DNA from 4 places in the Brevibacillus sp. FSL K6-0770 genome. Region 4 is predicted to be linked to each of the others. Evidence: riboswitches for the same ligand, from Rfam matches in the RefSeq annotation. Region 4 holds a riboswitch; each other region holds the start of a gene.
What was found. Region 4 has a riboswitch for cobalamin ahead of metE (5-methyltetrahydropteroyltriglutamate--homocysteine S-methyltransferase). Riboswitches for the same ligand answer to the same signal wherever they lie in the genome.
Positions count from the first base shown of each region.

Region 1 (4,768 bases), 1.1 Mb from region 4:
GCCGTGAGCAGGAAAACCTGATCGGCTGCCGCCGCCATGCGCTGGTTCATCAGGCCCGCCAAATCGCGGAACATGCGTCCCAGCGGATACTCCGGAACCAGCCCGTCTCCGACTTCATTCGTAACGAACAAAATCGTTCCGGGAAAATGTTGCAGCGCTGCAATCAGCTCATCTACCTGTGCAAGCGTGCGTTCCACTGCCTGCTCCTGTTCGTGGCGGATCAGCCAGTTGGACAGCCAGACGATCAGGCAATCAACCAGCACGACTGCCTGATTTTGCTTGAACTCGTCTCGCTGCTGCAACGAGCGAATCACGTCAGTGAGTGCATAAGGCTCCTCGACTGTCTCCCACAGAAAGCCGCTTTGCTGTCTTCGCGCGCGATGCCTTGCGATCCGCTCGCGCATCTCCTCGTCAAAAGCTTGCGCGGTGGCGATATAGACGCCTGCTTTTCCCAGATGAGCCGCATATTTTTCCGCAAACGTGCTCTTGCCGCTGCGCGCACCGCCTGTCACAAGTACGATCATTCCAACGTCTCCTTACGCCCGGGATTGCAGCATGATTTGCGGCAAATGATGGACAGGGTGCTCCATGACGATCGGTCTTGTCCCGTACACCGCTTCAATCTTGTCCGTTTGCAGCATGTCTTGCGGCGTTCCTACCCCAATCTGCACTCCTTTGTGCAGCATCAGGATGCGGTCGCAGTAGAGCGACGCCAGATTCAAGTCGTGCAGAACTGCCACGACGGTCACTTGCGTCGTCTTTTGCCACTTGCGGACAATATCCATCAGTTGAATCTGGTAACCGATATCGAGGTACGTAGTCGGTTCGTCCAGCAGCAGCAGTTGCGGTTTTTGCACGAGCGCCTTGCCCAAAGCCACGCGCTGCTTCTCCCCGCCGCTCAGCTGATCCAGCGTGCGCTCCGCCAGCGGCACAAGCCCCAGCAGCTGCATGATTTCCTCGATCAGCGGCGTGACGTCATCCTTTTCCTCACCGAGCCAGTTTTGATAAGGGAAGCGTCCCATCTCCAGCACTTCGCGGACACGGAAACCGACAGGAGGCAGCCCTTCCTGTTCCAGTACGGCGAGAACACGAGCCAGCTCTTTGCGCGTATAGCGGGCAAGCGGCTTGTCAGCGAGCGTAATCTCTCCCGCATCAGGGGCAATGACGCTGGAGATCATTTTCAGCAGCGTCGATTTGCCGCTGCCATTCGGACCGATGATGCCGAAAAACTCGCCCCGCTTCACGTCAAAATCGATTTCTGTTAAAACCGATACATCCTGGTAAGCTTTTTGCAAACCTCGTACGTGGATCATCGTAGCTACCTCCTTCCGGTTCGTTTGTTTTGCTTCAACAAATAGGCGAAAAACGGCGCTCCCAAAAACGCGGTCACGACGCCGAGCGGGATTTCCGTAGGAACGAGCAGCATCCGCGCCAGCGTATCCGCCCACAGGACGTAGATGCCGCCGCCAATCGCCGACATCGGCAGCAGGATGCGATGATCCGGCCCGACCAGCATCCGCACCAGATGCGGTACGACGAGGCCAACGAAGCCGATGATCCCTGAGATCGAAACCGCTGCCGCCGTCAACAAAGTCGATACGAGCAAAATAATGAGCTTCGTCTTGTCGACATTGACGCCCAGATGCGCCGCCTGACGCTCACCCAGGGCAAACAGGTTCAAGGAGCGGGCATAGCCAACCAGCACGATTACGCCGATCAGCACATACGGAATCAGCACATACGTAAAAGCCCAGCCGCGAAACGACAAGCTGCCCATCAGCCAAAAGACGATTTCGTTCACCGTCTGGTTCGACAAGGACACCATAAAAGAGACGAGCGAACCGAGAAACGCCTGAATGACGACCCCGGATAAAATGAGCGTCTCTGTTTGCAGCTTGCCCTGCGTCTTCGCCAGCGACAGTACAATCCACAGACTGCACAGCCCCGTCAAAAAGGCGACCACAGGCGTGCTCCATTCCCCGAGAAAAGCGAATTGCAAGCCAAACAGGATCAGAAAAGCGGCACCGACAGCAGCTCCGGATGCCACTCCCATCGTAAACGGGTCTGCGAGCGGATTGCGCAGCACCCCTTGAAATCCGGCGCCCGCAAGCGACAGGCAAGCCCCTACCAGAATCGCCAGGATGACGCGGGGAAAGCGCACTTTCATCACGATTTGCTCGGACGAATCCGGCCATGTCACGGCAACCAAGTCCGACATGCCGGGGAGCTGATGCAACAAGATCAGCCATACTTGCGAAAGCGGAAGCGATGCCGCTCCCATCGAAATGCTGACTACCGCCGATGCCAGCAGAATCAGACTGCTGGCTCCTCCCCATAAAAGCAACTGCTTCTTCATTTTATTTCACCAGATCAGGGTAAATCGCTTTGGCTACCTCGATCAAACCTTGGGTAATCCGCGGTCCCGGGCGCGAAAGCAAATTTTGCTCCATCCCGAAAATCTGCTTGTCGCGGATCGCCTTCATCTTGTCCCAACCGTTGCGGTTCGCAATGATGTCCTCCAGCTTTTTCCCTGTCTTGTCGTCCGTAATGCCTTTTGCATACAAAATGACGTCAGGATCGCTTTTTAAAATCTTTTCTTCGCTGATCGGGTTCCACCCTTGGGTATCAGCGGCAATGTTTGTCGCGCCTGCCAGTGAGATCAGCTCATCCAGAAATTCCCCTTTGCCTACCGTCCAGCCCGGCGAAAATTCCAGGTACACTTTTTTCTTGTCTTCCGGCTTCACCGCTTTGACCGCTTCCTGCACGCGCGCGATGTCCTGCTTCATGCTTGCGACTACTTTTTCCGCCTGCTCCTGTCTGTTTGTAATGACACCCATCGCCAAAATGTTGTCAAATATCTCATCCATTTTTTGCGGGTGAGTCACGTAAACAGGCATGCCTAACGTTTTCAGCTTCGCAGCGACAGGCTCATCCATCGAGATTCCGCCGATGACCAGATCAGGCGACTGGGCGAGAATCGCCTCTTCGCTCGGCTTGACGACACCGCCCACTTTCGGCTTCGTGGCAGCTTCTGCCGGATAATCGTCGTAGTCGGACACCCCGACGATCCGGTCGTTCAGGCCGAGTGCGAACAAAATCTCCGTTTCACCTGGAGAGGTGGAGACAATCCGCTGCGGCTCTTTTTGCAAGGTCACTTCTTTTCCCGTCGAATCTTTGACCGTCAGCGGGTAGACAGTGGCTTTGGCCGTTGTTTCCTGTGGTGTTGTCTGTGGCGCCTCTGTCTTTGGAGCAGGGGCTGTTTGCGTGTTGCCATTGCCTGTGCAGCCGACCAAGCTTGCAGCAATGACCAGGGGCATGAGCAGTTTCCACGAACGTTTCATATGTATAACTTCCTTTCTGGGCAACTGGTTGATTCTTAGCATAGAAAAACCCCTTCGCTTCCAGCGGGAAACAAAAGGGTCGACTTGCCAGGACGATCTGGTCACGCCAAAAAGTCCTGAACGGGCCGAACCTTTCCGCGAAGGCGCAGGCACATCATGCAAACAGGCAGGTCTCCTGGCTTGCGGCTTGCGACAGCCGCTTTACAGTGGCGGGACCGCGCCGGATTTGCACCGGCTTCCCTTTTCACCTCGCCCATGACAGACGAGGCACCTGCTTGCTGTATTCAGTTGTTTGTACCTGCAAGCTAAGACTCACCCACCATCATAGCATTCCTTGGCCAAAAAAAGAATGCGTCATTTTGCAGCAAAACGCAGGTCCAGGCTACCCGTCAACCTGCAGCAGCCACTAGCCTTTTGCCTAACCGACGAAAATTACTGCTTGCGCTTGTGCAAGTAATCGATAATTCCCATCGCGCACACCTGCAAATCCAGTCGCAGGACGTTCATCACTTCATGCTGCTCGGCAATGCCGCGCGCTTGCAGATGCTGGCTGACAAGAGCGAACAGCCTGTCCCCCAATTGCTCCGTGCCAAGCCCGGCGGAAACGGCCGCCTCGCCTTCTGCCACGAATACGGGAAGCCACTCTGCCACTTGCCGATAGACGTCCTCCACTTCTTCCGTCATGCCAAAATGCCCGAAGTAGATACGCTGGAGTTCGCGCTTGCGAAAACGCTCGATAGACGCAAGCATCGCCTGCGGATCGAACTGGTTTGGAGACGTGGACGGCAAAACGAAATGCAATCCGTCTTTTTGGAGTTGCGGATAAAAAACGCCCGCTGTATCACCTGTGAACATGCCGCGGCTAACCGGATCGTAAATGCTGAAATGATGGTTCGCATGGCCGGGCGAATCCAAAAATTCAAGGACACAGTTCGGCCCGATCGGCAAGGTGTCTCCGTCTTTTCGCACCAAGATTCGCTCCTCGGGAATCGCCACAATCGGATCGAACAGGCGGTTGAAATCGTCCTGGTAAACGGCTTTCGCTCCCGCAATCAAGCGACTCGGGTCCACCAGATGGCGCGCTCCTTTTGGATGCACCACGATTTTGGCCTGCGGGCATTCGCGCAAAAACAAGCCTGCCCCACCCGCGTGATCCAGATGAATGTGCGTCACGATGATGTATTTGACTTGCTCCGGCGAAAAGCCGAGCTTGTGCAATCCTGCCACAATGTACGGTACGGACGGGCTTGGCCCTGTCTCGACAAGCGTCAATTGTTCCTCTGCTATTACATACGTTCCCGTCCGCTCCGCCCAGCCCATGTCAAAGCCGTCAATCAGATGGATGCGGTGCCCCAAGGAAATCGGTTCAGTAGGTTGCATCGATTTTTCTCCCCCTGCCAACTTGATATCGTGTGAATATTTCCACT
Region 1 is NZ_JBBOBQ010000001.1:3,864,671-3,869,438, forward strand. Features, by position in the region: gene cobU (bifunctional adenosylcobinamide kinase/adenosylcobinamide-phosphate guanylyltransferase) at 1-524, opposite strand, end outside; gene NST23_RS18205 (ABC transporter ATP-binding protein) at 537-1,313, opposite strand; gene NST23_RS18210 (FecCD family ABC transporter permease) at 1,319-2,356, opposite strand; gene NST23_RS18215 (ABC transporter substrate-binding protein) at 2,358-3,341, opposite strand; cobalamin riboswitch at 3,490-3,631, opposite strand; gene NST23_RS18220 (MBL fold metallo-hydrolase) at 3,774-4,721, opposite strand.
Region 1: another riboswitch for cobalamin. It lies ahead of NST23_RS18215 (ABC transporter substrate-binding protein); the one in region 4 lies ahead of metE (5-methyltetrahydropteroyltriglutamate--homocysteine S-methyltransferase).

Region 2 (4,768 bases), 2.2 Mb from region 4:
AAAATCGAGAAAAACTCCATGTTCTCGATGTCTTTGCCGATCGTCAAAAGCCGCCATTGCTCAAAGGCGGGAAACCGCTGGCGCGTCGATTCCACAGGCCCGAACTCGGCAATGGCTCCTGTAAGCGGACTGAGGGTCAGTATCAGGACGATCGCGATCATGACGATATAGTGGACGGCGCGAAGCGGTTTGCGAATGTGGTGTTGCAGCAAAAGCAACAGGAACAGCTCGGTAAATCCTCCTCCTACAAACACCATGGCGTGCAGGGTGGGCATAAGCCCGTTTTGGAACAGCGGCAAAAGCTGGGTATAATCTTTTTTGGGAATGTTGCCAAACGCGACGAACATGCCCAATAACGAAACGGCAGGCAGCAGGATGCCGGAAGTAATGCCGACAGAGGCTATGCCGCCGTAAGAGGCGAACACGCACAAAATGATCAGGGCAAGCGCTGTCACCCATTCCGGTGTCTGCGGCAAATAGTTGACGGTAGTCCATGTTTGCGTATCGATTAAATTGACGAGGGCCATCAAGTACAGGCAAAGGATGATCGGGGCGAGGAGCAGATGCCGGACGGTTTTTCCTGATCGCAAAAGAAGCCACTGGGACAGCGACATCTGCTTGATCCGTCTATTGATGAAAAACAGGGCGTATGCCCAAACGGCAAAGGGGATGGCGCCAATAATGACGCTCAGCCAGGCATCGCGCCCAGCTTTGCTGAGCAGCAGAGGAATAAGGGTAACATGGTTGGTTATTCCGATTGAGAGCATCATGACCATGATCGCTTGGCCAATCCCGATTTTTCCGTCTGCTTTCATGAAACATACGTCCCCTTTTAAATCGCTGGTTTTGTTATAGTTTGTCTGCTCGACTGGAAATATGTATCGCGTATAAAGGTTAGCCCACGAGAAACAAAGTGTGGTATTCTACAATGAGGTAAAAATGGAGTAAGGAGTGCAGCCGGGATGTATAAGCTCATAAGAAAATATCTGTTCCAGATGGATACGGAAGAGATTCATGAAAAAACGGTTGGTGCCTTGAAGCTGATGGAAGATTCTGCTCCGGGAAAAAGCTTGCTCAGAATGATGTTCCAGTTGAAGGACGAGCGTCTGGCGACAAAGCTGTGGGGAATGACTTTTCCCAATCCGGTAGGACTCGCCGCCGGTTTTGACAAAAATGCCGAAGTGTATCATGCGCTCGGTGCGCTCGGGTTCGGCTTTGTGGAAATCGGGACTTTGACGCCGCAGGGACAGCCTGGCAATCCGAGGCCCCGCTTGTTCCGTTTGCCTGAACACGAAGCAGTGATCAACCGAATGGGCTTCAACAACCACGGTGCGTATTTGGCTTCGCAGCATCTGGTAGATTACGCTTATTCCGATGTTCCGATCGGGATCAATATTGGCAAAAACAAAGTCACTCCTAATGAGGAAGCGGCTTCTGACTATATCAAGTGTCTGGACATGCTTTATGCGTACGGCCATTATTTCGTCATTAACATCAGCTCGCCGAACACGCCGAATTTGCGCGACTTGCAGGAGACAGAAAGCATGCGCCAGCTGGTGCGGGCGATACGCGAGAAAGCGGCTGAGCTGGAAGCGCGCGGCATTCAGAAAAAACCGATTTTGCTCAAAGTAGCTCCAGACATGTCTGACGAGCATATGCGCGATGTTGTGCAAGGGGCTGTGGCGGAAGGCATTTCCGGGATTATTGCCACCAATACGACACTGTCGCGGGAAGCTGTTCAAGGGCATCGGTACGCCGAGGAAGCGGGCGGTTTGAGCGGAAAGCCGCTGACAGAGCGATCGACAGCGTGGGTGAAAGAGATTTATCAGGAAGTCGGAGGCAAAGTGCCGATTATCGGTGTCGGAGGCATTTTTACCGGAGAAGACGCCTATCAGAAAATACGCGCAGGCGCCAGCCTGGTTCAGGTTTATACTGGCATGATTTATCAAGGGCCTGGCATTTCGAAGCAGATCAACAAGCAATTGCTCAAGCTGATGCAGCGGGACGGTTTTTCCCACATCAGCGAAGCGGTTGGCGTGGACGCGAAAGCGTAGAATCAAAAACGTAGAACCAAAAACAAGGCTCTTGCAGTCAATGACATTCGCCAAAAGGTCATCGGTTGCAGGAGCCTTTTGATAATAAGCTTTACGCTGGATTGGGCGATTGAGTATAATAATGTAGGACAAGCAAGAACTGTCAAACAATTGGATATTGTCGGCAATAGGTGCCTTTGTGTGCATGAGCACGAAGGGTAACAGGGAATCGGGTGAAAGTCCCGAGCGGTCCCGCCACTGTAATCAGGGAGTTCTCTTTGATGAAGTTCCACTCATATTCATATGGGGAAGGACAAAGAGCGCATCGATCTGAAAGCCAGGAGACCTACCTACTTGCCACACCCTGGAGACCTTCGCGGAAAGGAGCGGTGAATACGGAGCAATTGGACAGAAGTTCATGTCTATTGTTTTGTGCGCATACCTCGTCTGCTATCGGATGGGGCTTTTTTGATTGGAAAAAACGGTAAAAAGAACAGCAAAGGAGGAGAAGTTGCCTTGAATCGATCACGCTTTGTCTCGACCTGTTTATTGATTGCGGGCTTTGTTCTTTACTTTCTCGTAAATGAACCGCAAACTTCTTACGCGATGCACATTATGGAAGGGTATTTGCCGCTGTCGTGGGCGTTGTTCTGGTGGGTAGTATTTATTCCGTTCTTCATTCTTGGCATTCGTTCGTTAAACAAAATCGTCAAAGAACACCCGCAAATGAAGCTGCTTATTGGCGTATCAGGTGCCTTTGCTTTCGTGCTGTCTGCTTTGAAAATTCCTTCGGTGACGGGAAGCAGCTCCCATCCTACCGGAACAGGACTTGGGGCGATCATGTTCGGCCCGTGGGTGATGTCTGTGCTGGGCAGTCTGGTGCTGTTGTTCCAAGCCTTGCTGTTGGCGCATGGCGGATTGACCACGCTTGGCGCCAACGCTGTTTCGATGGCGGTTGTCGGGCCGATGGTGGCTTACGGGGTGTACCGCCTGATTGTCCGTGCCAACGGAGGACAACGTTTGGCTGTCTTCGCTGCGGCAGCTCTTGCTGACCTGGCGACTTATGTAGTGACATCTGTTCAGTTGGCGCTGGCTTTTCCGGCTGAGTCTGGCGGGGTATTGGCTTCTTTCGCCAAGTTCGCTGGCATTTTTGCCATCACACAAATTCCGTTGGCGATCAGCGAGGGGCTTCTGACCGTGCTCGTCTGGAACTGGCTTCAATCTTACAATGCAAAAGAGCTGGCGGAGCTGCGCTTGCTGAAACGGGAGGAATCGCTGTGAAAAAAGGAATGAACTGGCTGCTGCTCCTGGGTGTCGTCGTGCTTGCGATCGTGCCGTTGCTTTTGGTGCAGGACTCGGAGTTCGGCGGAGCGGACGGAGCGGCAGAGGAAGCGATCAAGGAGATTGCCCCTGCGTACGAGCCGTGGTTCCAGCCGCTGCTTGAACCGCCAGGAGGCGAGACGGAGAGCTTGCTGTTTGCCGTGCAAGCGGCATTGGGAGCGGGCATTGTCGGCTATGCGATGGGCTTGTACAAAGGTCGGCTGGATAAAAACAAAAAATGAACTGGCAGCAGCTTGACTCTCTTTCGTATCAAAACCGTCTGAGATTTTTGCCGCCGGAACACAAGCTTCTGTTTGCGAGCGCGTTGATTTTGCTCGTTTTGACAGGACATGAGTGGTTGCAAATGGCGATTTGCATTTGGATGGGAGTATGGGTGATCGGATATGCCCGTATTCCCGTCCGTTTCTATTTCGGATTTCTTCTTTTGTCTCTCTCGTTCTTTGTTTTGGGTTTGCCTGCACTTCTGCTGGAAGCGACAAGGGCGGAGACAGCTCCTGTGACTCAGATGGCAGTGGCGTGGCATGTCGGCCCTTATTTGATATACGTTCCAATGAGCGCCATCAGCAAGGTGTGGGTGCTGTTTTGGCGAACGATGGCCAGCCTTGCCTGCTTTTCCTTTATTTTGTTTACGGTGCCGTTTGCCGAGATTTTGCAGGTGTTGCGCAAGCTGCGGCTTCCGGTCATCGTTACGGATTTGCTGATGATTATGTACCGCTTTATTTTCGTGTTGCTCGGCGTCTCCCATCAGTTGTGGATTGCTCAGCGCTCGCGTGGCGGGCACCGGGGATTTCGCGCGACGATGCGCGACATCGGCGGTCTGGCTGCCCAGCTGTTCGTCAGGGCGATGCGCAAATACGATGCGTTGTACAAAGGGATGGCAGCCAGAGGCTTCGGGGAAAGCTTGCAAGTGCTTTCTTTGCACAGTCATTCCCGCTCCAGACGATATGAATGGGAGTCGATAGCAGGCTGTGTTCTGCTGATTTTGCTGGAGTGGTGGACAGGGGGATAATGCTTTGACATCATGGCTGTTGGAATTTGCTGACGTGCACTACGCCTATCCGGGTGGCCGCGGCCCTGTGCTGCGCGGACTGTCCCTGGGCATTCCAGAAGGGAAAAAATGCGCGCTGCTCGGACGAAACGGTTGCGGCAAATCTACTTTGTTTTTGCACGGGAACGGGATCATCCAGCCGCAGCAAGGGCAAGTGAGCTGGAAAGGGACGCCGCTCAGCTACAAACGCGCTGCCTTGCAGGAGATGACGCAAAAAGTCGGTCTTGTCTTCCAGGACCCGGAGCACCAACTGATCGCCAGTACCGTAGCGGAGGATGTATCCTACGGGCTGTGCAACCGGAACCTGCCGGCGGACGTGATTCGCCAAAAGGTACAGGCGATTCTT
Region 2 is NZ_JBBOBQ010000001.1:4,976,352-4,981,119, reverse strand. Features, by position in the region: gene NST23_RS23695 (GerAB/ArcD/ProY family transporter) at 1-815, opposite strand, end outside; gene NST23_RS23690 (quinone-dependent dihydroorotate dehydrogenase) at 963-2,054, shown strand; cobalamin riboswitch at 2,206-2,401, shown strand; gene NST23_RS23685 (energy-coupling factor ABC transporter permease) at 2,550-3,314, shown strand; gene NST23_RS23680 (energy-coupling factor ABC transporter substrate-binding protein) at 3,311-3,595, shown strand; gene cbiQ (cobalt ECF transporter T component CbiQ) at 3,592-4,383, shown strand; gene NST23_RS23670 (energy-coupling factor ABC transporter ATP-binding protein) at 4,388-4,768, shown strand, end outside.
Region 2: another riboswitch for cobalamin. It lies ahead of NST23_RS23685 (energy-coupling factor ABC transporter permease); the one in region 4 lies ahead of metE (5-methyltetrahydropteroyltriglutamate--homocysteine S-methyltransferase).

Region 3 (4,768 bases), 760 kb from region 4:
AAGTGATGCGTGCGGATTACGTCAGAACAGCCCGGGCAAAAGGCTTGGCGCAGTTCTGGGTCGTGTACAAGCATGCATTGAAAAATGCGATGATTCCAGTGTTGACGGTGATTGGTCTGCAAACAGGCTTGCTCCTGGGGGGAGCGGTGCTGACCGAAACGATTTTTGGCTGGCCCGGCGTCGGCCGCTACATTTTCACAGCCATCGGAAACCGGGATTATCCGGTGATCCAGTCCGGCATCTTGGTGATCGCTACGATTTTCGTACTGATCAATCTCTTGGTCGACCTTCTGTATGCTTACATTGACCCGCGCATTAAATACCGCTAGAGGAGGGACAAAGGAGATATGGCAGAAACTCACGTACAGACTGTGACCTGGAAAGTAAAGGATGAAGAAGTAGTCTCTCCTTGGCGGGAAGCGTGGAGAGCGCTGCGCAAGAACAAGCTGGCGATGGTCGGATTGGCGATTATCCTGTTTTTCGTGGCGGTCGCTGTGTTTGCTCCGATGATCGCGCCGTATCCTTATGATGAAGGCGAGCTGGTCATGAAAAACAAGCCGCCATCGGGGGAGCACTGGTTTGGAACGGATTACAACGGGCGGGACGTGTTCAGCCGCGTCGTGTACGGGGCGCGCATTTCCTTGTGGGTAGGCACCTTTTCCGTCATCGGCTCGGTCGTCGCCGGAACGATTCTCGGCTTGCTCGCCGGATTTTACGGCAAATGGATTGACACGCTGATCTCCCGCATTTTTGATATTATGCTGGCGTTCCCAAGCATTTTGTTGGCGATTGCGATTGTCGCGATTTTGGGGCCGTCTTTGCAAAACGCGCTGTTGGCGATTGCCATTATCAACATTCCGACTTTTGGACGTCTGGTTCGCTCGCGGGTTCTCAGCTTGAAGGAAGAAGAGTTCGTCATGGCGGCGCGCGCGATCGGAATGAAAGATTCCCGGATCATTATGCAGCACATTTTGCCGAACAGCCTGGCTCCGATCATCGTGACAGGGACGATGGGGATTGCTACTGCGATCATTGAAGCGGCGGCACTCGGCTTCCTTGGACTCGGTGCGCAGCCACCGGAGCCTGAGTGGGGGAAAATGCTTTCCGATTCCCGTCAATACATTCAAAAAGCGCCGTGGACGGTTATTTTTCCCGGACTGTCGATCATGTTGACCGTACTTGGCTTCAACCTGATTGGCGACGGCTTGCGGGATGCGCTTGATCCACGGATGAAAAATTAGTTGTAGTGCGAAGGGCAGTAGGGACACAAGCGTCCAGGCTGCCCCTTTTTTCGCGTCTGCTGGCTTATTTTCTTTGGGCATATGCTGGAGGATTCATGAGAGAATTTTCCGCTTCTCTCTTCTTTTTTAGGCAGGAAAATGGTATTCTCAGGGGTAGAATATTGTCGAAAGAGAAGGTGACGCAGTTGTTCCAGGAGCGTATTTCGAAGCTGCACGATTTTTTGGCAAACCATGAGTTAGACGCGGTATTGATCACTTCTCCCAAGCATGTTTACTATTTGACCGGGTTTTTTACTGATCCGCACGAGCGTTTTATGGGGCTGATCATTCCGGCCCAAGGCGAGCCTTCGCTGATTGTGCCTGCCCTTGATCGGGAAGCGGCGGTGGCAGCATCGTTTGTTCAGACGATTCTTACACATACGGATACGGACAATCCGTACGAGATTCTCAAGCAGGCGTTGCCAGCGGGCTTGTCCAAGCTGGGCATCGAGAAAAGCCACATGACGGTAGAACGCTTCGAAGCCATGGGACAAGTCGTCGGTGCGCAGAGCTACACCGATGTGGAAGAACCGCTTCGTGAAATGCGCCTGATCAAATCGGCAGATGAAGTTGCCCGTTTGAAAAATGCGGTTCAACTGATCGAAGATACGCTTGGCGAGACGTTGAAAAAATTCAAAGTCGGTCAGACCGAAATGGAGATTGTCGCGGAACTGGAATTTCAGATGAAGCGTCTGGGAGCAGATGGCCCATCCTTTTCCACGATGGTACTGGCAGGCGAAAAATCGGCATTGCCGCATGGAACGCCAGGGTCGCGCCAGGTGCAGGAAGGCGATTTGCTGCTGTTTGACATCGGCGTAGCAGCTGATGGTTACGTTTCGGATATTACCCGCACGTTTGCCGTCGGGGAAGTCAGCGAACAACTGCGCGAGATTTACGAGACAGTGCTTGCGGCGAATGAGGCGGCGATTGCAGAGGTTCGTCCAGGCGTGACTTTTGCCCATCTCGACAAGACCGCTCGCGACTTGATTGCCGCGCGAGGCTATGGCGAATACTTCATGCACCGACTGGGACACGGTTTGGGCATGGATGTGCACGAATATCCGTCCGTACATGGTCAAAATCAGGAAACGCTTCGCCCGGGCATGGTGTTCACCATCGAGCCAGGCGTTTACGTACCGGGAGTAGGCGGCGTGCGCATTGAAGACGATGTGCTCGTAACCGAATCAGGCGTGGAAGTATTGAGCAAGTTCCCGAAACAATTGACTGTGATTGGCTAACGATCACGAAACACACAATTTCATATGAATCTGATGGTGCTGGCTGGAATCGTTTGGTTCCGCCAGCTTAATAGGGAAGTCCGGTGAAAATCCGGCGCGGTCCCGCCACTGTAAACGAGGAGTGCCTAGTACGCAGCAACCACTGTTTTTCGCGAGACGAAAAATGGGAAGGGAACTAGGCATGTTGATTCGTGAGCCAGGAGACCTGCCATGAGATCATTTGCAATCGACCCACGAGGATGGGACAGATGTAGAAGCAATCTTTAGAAAAGGCGCTCCACAAACGCTGGATCTATAGATATGTCTGCGTATGTCGAGCACCTCCCGATTGGAAAACTGGGGGGTGCTTTTTTCTATGGGTATCATCGTGGCAGCAACACGTGGAGAGGGGGGATGCCATTTCCTGTATTGCCAAACGGAGCGGCTTTCCGTATAGTGTAGATGTAATTCGTAACAATTACGATTTGCATAACGATTGTTTTCATCGTACAGAGAACATGAAAAGAAGAGAGGGTAACAAAACAAATGAATAAAACACCTAAGAAAAAGAAAGCCTTGCAAGGATTTTGGTTCGCGTCTGTGACTGCAATCATGCTGCTCATGTCTGCGTGTGGTTCCGCAACACCGGCAGCTCCTGAACAAGCTGCTACCAAGCCAGGCTCGGAGCAAGCTGCCCAGCCTGCCGCTGGCGAAAACAAGCCAGTGACAATCGTCAACAACGGCATCGAAATGACTTATCCGGAAGCACCAAAACGCGCTGTCACCATGAACCAGCACGTGACGGAAATTATGCTCGCTCTCGGTCTGGCTGACAAAATGGCCGGGACTGCGTATTTGGACGATCAAATTTTGCCTGAGTTGAAAGCTGACTACGACAAAGTGCCTGTGCTGTCCGACAAGTACCCGACGAAAGAAGTGCTGATGGCTGCCAACCCTGACTTTGTGTATGCAGGCTGGAAAAGCGCCTTTGGCGATAAAGGTGTAGGCTCGATGGAGGAGTTGGAGAAAGCAGGGGTCAAATCGTACCTGCAAGAGTCTTCCAACAAGCCGGGCCCGACTATTGACGACGTATTCGCTGACATTGCAAACATCGGCCGCATTTTCCGCGTGGAAGACAAGGCGAACGAACTGATTGGCAAAATGAAAGCGGAAATGGAACAAACGACAAGCAAAATCGGTACCGTGGACAAGCCGCTCAGCGTGTTTGTGTACGATAGCGGAGAAGATCAGCCGTTCACAGCTGCAAACAACTACATGACTGCCCTGATCAAGGCGGCGGGCGGCAAAAACGTGTTTGACGACATTCAAAAAGGCTGGGCAACCGTGAGCTGGGAAGAAGTCGTGAACCGCAAGCCTGACGTTATCGTTGTCGTGGATTACGGCGACAAAACGATTGATCAGAAGAAAGAGTTTTTGCTCGCCAAAAAGGAACTGGCTGACTTGCCAGCGATTCAAAACAAACGTTTGATTGTATTGCCACTGTCCGCAGCTTCCGAAGGGGTACGCGCACCGATCGCGCTGAAAATCCTCGGCGAAGGACTGTACCCGGATAAATTCAAATAAAGAACGGCTGCTTAATTAAGGAGGGAACGGCCCTGCATAAGATCAAGATGCCCTTCATCATCGTTGCCCTGCTGATCGGGTTGCTCGTCTCGATTACGTTTGCGGTAACACTCGGCTCGGTGGAAATCAAACCAGCGACAGTATGGAAAATTGCCTTATCGAATCTTCCGCTGACCAACCAGTGGATCGAAGTGGATTGGTCAAAAGGAGAGCAGACAATTATCTGGGATATTCGGTTTCCCCGTGTCCTGTTGGGGGCAGTTGTCGGGGCTGGTCTATCTGTTGTGGGGGTTGCGATTCAGTCTCTCGTTCGCAACTCCCTGGCAGATCCGTACATATTAGGCGTTTCCTCGGGAGCATCGGCTGGAGCGACTTTGGTGATTTTGTTCGGAGCATTCAGCATGTACGGACAATTCGCCCTGTCGTTTGGCGCTTTCACAGGGGCGCTTGTCTCGATCCTGCTTATTTTTACTTTGTCGCGAATCGGCGGGCAAAACTCGACCGTGCGCTTGCTCATGGCGGGGATTGCCATTTCTGCGATTTTGTCGGCGATTACGAGTCTGATCATTTTCTCTGCGCCAAACGAACACGGCATCCGCTCGGTGTTGTTCTGGATGAGCGGCAGTCTCGCGGGCGGCAAGTGGGAGTATTTGACCATCCCGACATTGATCGTAGTCATTTGTCTGA
Region 3 is NZ_JBBOBQ010000001.1:2,034,789-2,039,556, forward strand. Features, by position in the region: gene NST23_RS09895 (ABC transporter permease) at 1-329, shown strand, start outside; gene NST23_RS09900 (ABC transporter permease) at 348-1,241, shown strand; gene NST23_RS09905 (M24 family metallopeptidase) at 1,427-2,518, shown strand; cobalamin riboswitch at 2,536-2,745, shown strand; gene NST23_RS09910 (ABC transporter substrate-binding protein) at 3,044-4,081, shown strand; gene NST23_RS09915 (FecCD family ABC transporter permease) at 4,129-4,768, shown strand, end outside.
Region 3: another riboswitch for cobalamin. It lies ahead of NST23_RS09910 (ABC transporter substrate-binding protein); the one in region 4 lies ahead of metE (5-methyltetrahydropteroyltriglutamate--homocysteine S-methyltransferase).

Region 4 (4,768 bases):
CCCGATTGGCGCGCTGCAAGCACCTGTGACGGATTATCAGTCCAAAGCGTTTTACAAAGGCTTTCAGGACGGCTATTTAACCTTGGACGCTTTGGGGGCATTTGTGTTTGGAATCATCATCGTGAATGCGATCAAGCAAAGAGGCATTACGGCGAAAAAGCAAATTTTGCTCACGTGCGCAAAAGCAACGATGATCGCGGGCGCACTTCTGGCGTTCTTCTACACGGTGCTTGCCTATATGGGTGCTTCCAGTGTGGAGAAGCTTGGTCATCTGGAAAACGGGGCGCAAATTTTGGCCAAGGTGTCCAATTACTACTTCGGCTCTTACGGCGCCGTTTTGCTTGGCCTCATGATTACGATCGCATGCCTGACCACCAGCGTCGGCCTCATTACAGCGTGCTCTTCGTTTTTCCATTCGCTGTTTCCGGCGATCTCGTATAAAAAGTTTGCCGTCATTCTGGCTGTGTTCAGTACACTCGTCGCCAATATCGGCTTGACGGCGCTGATCAAAGTGTCGGTTCCGATCTTGATGACCATGTACCCGATTGCGATTTCCCTCGTCTTTTTAACGTTTATGCACAAAGGATTTGGCGGACGACCAGAGGTGTATCAGGGAAGCTTGCTCGCTACTTTTCTGATCAGCCTGTTTGACGGACTGAACGCGGCAGGTGCCCAGCTTCCCGTCATCAACGACTTCTTTACTCGCTACTTGCCGATGTATACGATCGGGCTTGGCTGGATGCTGCCCGCTGTTGCAGGCGCTGTGATCGGCTACACTATTTACATGATTCGCAAACCTTCTCTGCGGGCACAGGAGCTGCGACTGACCAAGCAGTAAACCGGAAAGCTGGCAGAGTAGAGGCAATCAGGCTGAACTTTGAAATAATTTTGGTGAGTGGAAATAGTTTAGCATGACAAAAACTGGTTTACGTGTTACTGTAAGGAGAAAGGTGCTCTTTTGCTAGATGCGAGAGCACATGCACTCATACCGACAATTTCATATGAGTGGGAACAGGTTCCTTGGCCGCGAAAATCGGCGCAAGGATGAAAAGGGAAGTCGGTGAGAATCCGACACGGTCCCGCCACTGTATGAGGGGAGTTTGCACAGCGATAAGCCACTGGTCGAGACGGACTGGGAAGGCGTTGTGCAGATCGTGATCCTCAAGTCAGGAGACCTGCCTGTTTCGACAACACTGCTTAACCTACGGGAGATAGGGAGGTGTTAGGATGCTGTGATCTCAGTGCTTATTTGGCATTTCTAACGTTCTTTTTGACCGTTGGAAATGCCTTTTTTGATTGGCTTTACAAATACCTTCAATGGATGGGAGAGAAAGCTCATGAAAAGCAGCAACCTGGGATATCCGCGAATCGGCAAAGACCGGGAGTGGAAAAAAGCATTGGAGTCCTTTTGGGCAGGCAAATTGGAAGAGTCAGCGTTCCTTGCGCAAATGGAGCAAATCCGCCAGCAGCATCTGATCAAGCAAAAAGACAAAGGCATCGAGTGGATTCCCGTCAACGACTTTACTTACTACGATCACATGCTGGACATGGCTGTCATGTTCGGACTCGTTCCGAAGCGTTTTGCCTATGATGGCGGCCCGGTACCGCTCGATACGTACTTCGCCATGGCGCGCGGCAACAAAGAAGCTGTCGCAAGCGAAATGACCAAGTGGTTCAATACGAACTATCACTACATCGTTCCTGAGTTTGGCGAACGCCCGCCAGTGCTGGCAGAGAACAGGCCGCTGAAAGCGTACCTGGAGGCCAGGGATCAGCTGGGCATCGTCGGGAAGCCGGTGATTGTCGGGCCGTACACGTTTGTCAAGCTGGCGAAAGGATATGCGAAGGACGAGTTCGAACGCGTTGTCGATCAGATCGTGCCGCTTTACGTGGACGTGCTTCGTGAACTCGAACTGCATGGCGTGGAATGGGTGCAAATCGATGAGCCGGCTTTCGTCCAAGATATTTCCGAGCAGGACAGAGCGCTCATTCGCCGGGTGTACGAACAGTTCAGTCAGGCGCTGCCACACCTCAAGCTGATGGTTCAGACGTATTTCGAAGCGGTGGATTGGTACGAGGAACTGATCGCGCTGCCAGTGGAAGGCTTGGGCCTGGACTTTGTCCACGGAGGAAAAGCGAATTTGGCCAACCTGACGGCACATGGCTTCCCGCAGGAAAAAGTGCTCGGCGCAGGAATCGTCGATGGCCGCAACATTTGGCGCTCGGCCCTGGAGGAAAAGTGGGAGCTGGTCAAGACGATCAGCAATGTGGTCGACCCGGACCGAATTTGGCTACAGCCATCGAGCAGCCTGTTGCATGTTCCCGTCACTGTTGAAGCAGAAACCGATTTGCCTGGGGAAGTTCAAGCGGCATTAGCCTTTGCGGACGAAAAATTGGGAGAAGTGCAGCTTTTAGTCCAAGGATTCCGATTTGGAAAGTATGTTATATCGAAGGAAATTGCCCAGAACGAAAAGGACTTGCTCCGCCTGGCCGAGTCTCCGGCGAGAAACCGGGAGAAAGTACAGCAGGCTCGAAAAGCGCTGGAGACGACAGAAGCCAAACGCGACGTGCCGTTCCACGAGCGCCGCGATATCCAGCAAGCCGCCTGGAAGCTGCCGCTTTTGCCTACAACGACGATCGGCAGTTTCCCGCAGACGGCAGAGGTTCGTCAGGCCAGACAGCAGTACAAAAAAGGGAACTGGACAGTCGAGCAGTACGATGCCTTCATCGCGGAGCAAATCAAGCAGTGGATTGCGATTCAGGAAGAGATCGGGCTGGACGTGCTTGTCCACGGCGAGTTTGAACGGACAGACATGGTCGAATATTTCGGGGAAAAGCTCGATGGCTTCGTCTTCACGAAAAATGGCTGGGTTCAGTCGTACGGTTCCCGTTGCGTCAAGCCACCTGTCATCTACGGCGATGTGCAGTTCGTCGCTCCCATGACCGTCAAAGAGAGCGTATACGCCAAGTCGTTGACGGAAAAACCAGTAAAAGGCATGCTGACAGGTCCGGCGACCATTTTGAACTGGTCATTTGTCCGCGATGACGTCTCCCGCCAAGAGGTGTGCGAACAGATCGCCCTGGCGCTGCAAGCAGAAGTGGAGGCGCTGGAAGCGGCGGGAATCCGCATGATTCAGGTGGATGAGCCTGCGCTGCGGGAAGGCTTGCCGCTCAAGCAGGCAGACAGGGCGGCGTATCTGGACTGGGCCGTCAAATCGTTCCGCGTGGCTACCTCGACAGTTGCCGCGAGCACGCAAATTCACACGCATATGTGCTATTGCGAATTTCACGACTTCATCGACGTCATCAGCGAGCTGGATGCCGACGTCATCTCGATCGAGACGTCCCGCAGCCACGGCGAGCTTGTCTCCGTCTTCGAGACTTGCACGTACGATAAAGGAATCGGCCTGGGCGTATACGACATCCACAGCCCGCGCGTTCCAGCTGTCGCGGAGATCGAAGAGATGGTGTCGCGCGGCGTGCAAGTATTGCCGCCAGCCCAATTCTGGATCAACCCGGATTGCGGTCTGAAGACGCGCGGAAGAGCAGAGACAGTGGAAGCTTTGAAAAACATGGTGGCGGCGACGCATGCTGTGCGTGACCGTTTGACACAAAAAGCATAATCGTATGATGGCAACGAGAGGAGCAGCACAGATGGCAACAGAAGCATGCCCGACCGGACAATCCCGAACCTATTTGACTGATCTCGTGTTCCCGCCGGATACGAACCATCACAATACGATTTTTGGCGGAAAAGTCATGGCGTACGTCGACAAAATCGCCTGCATAGCGGCGATGCGTCATTGCCGGAAGCCTGTCGTCACTGCTTCCAGCGATTCCTTTGATTTTCTCGCGCCGATCAAAACGGGCGAAGCGATCAATCTGGAAGCATACGTCACCTGGACACACAACACGTCGATGGAAGTGTTCGTCAAGGTCGAGTCGGAAAATTTGCTGACGGGCGAAAAGAAAATGACAGCGAGGGCGTACTTGACGATGATCGCGCTCGACGACCAAGGAAAGCCAACGTTAGTGCCGGCTGTCATTCCCGAGACGGAAGAAGAGCGCATCCAGCATGAAAAGGCAAAGCACCGCTACGCATTGAGAAAACAGCGCAAAGCGGAACAATAGAATTTTGCAGCAAAACCCTCACTTTGGTGGGGGTTTTTTGCTGGCACCGATTTATTTACTCACCTTCTTGTCTCTACTATAATAGGCGTAGGAAAAAAGTAGTAAACAATGGAGTGGAGGTTGGCACAAACTTGCAAAACCAGAACGAAGCAGTTGCAGAGATTCACAAGAAAATCAGGACACTTTGGATCACCAGCGCCTTTTTCGGATTGATGTCACTGTTCGGCATCATGACGGGCAATTTTCTTCTGCTCCTGTTGGGGTTGGTGTTTGTTGTACCTGGCATTTGGGCGATTGGAAAATTTAAAAGAATGCTGCAAAACCAGCTTGCCGACTATCAGCCCGGAAAAGGGTTCTCGTTTTTTCGCAAGACAGGAGAACAAAAAATCAAAGTGATCACGTACACCCAAATTGGCATGGCTGGCTTGATTTTGTTCAGCCTGATCACAAAGCTTTCTGTCGGGCCTACGCTGTTTATCGGCCTTTCCGCGCTTGTTTACTTGCAGTTCGTAATGAAGCGCCGGATCAAGGTACATACGAAAATTGACGATGCCACCTTGTTTGAGCTGGAGGAAATCGGGATTATTACGCCAAAAGATATCGTGAAGGCGCTGTACAAAGATTTCGAGAGCTGGCG
Region 4 is NZ_JBBOBQ010000001.1:2,790,726-2,795,493, forward strand. Features, by position in the region: gene brnQ (branched-chain amino acid transport system II carrier protein) at 1-838, shown strand, start outside; cobalamin riboswitch at 997-1,197, shown strand; gene metE (5-methyltetrahydropteroyltriglutamate--homocysteine S-methyltransferase) at 1,338-3,623, shown strand; gene NST23_RS13695 (acyl-CoA thioesterase) at 3,655-4,131, shown strand; gene NST23_RS13700 (hypothetical protein) at 4,263-4,768, shown strand, end outside.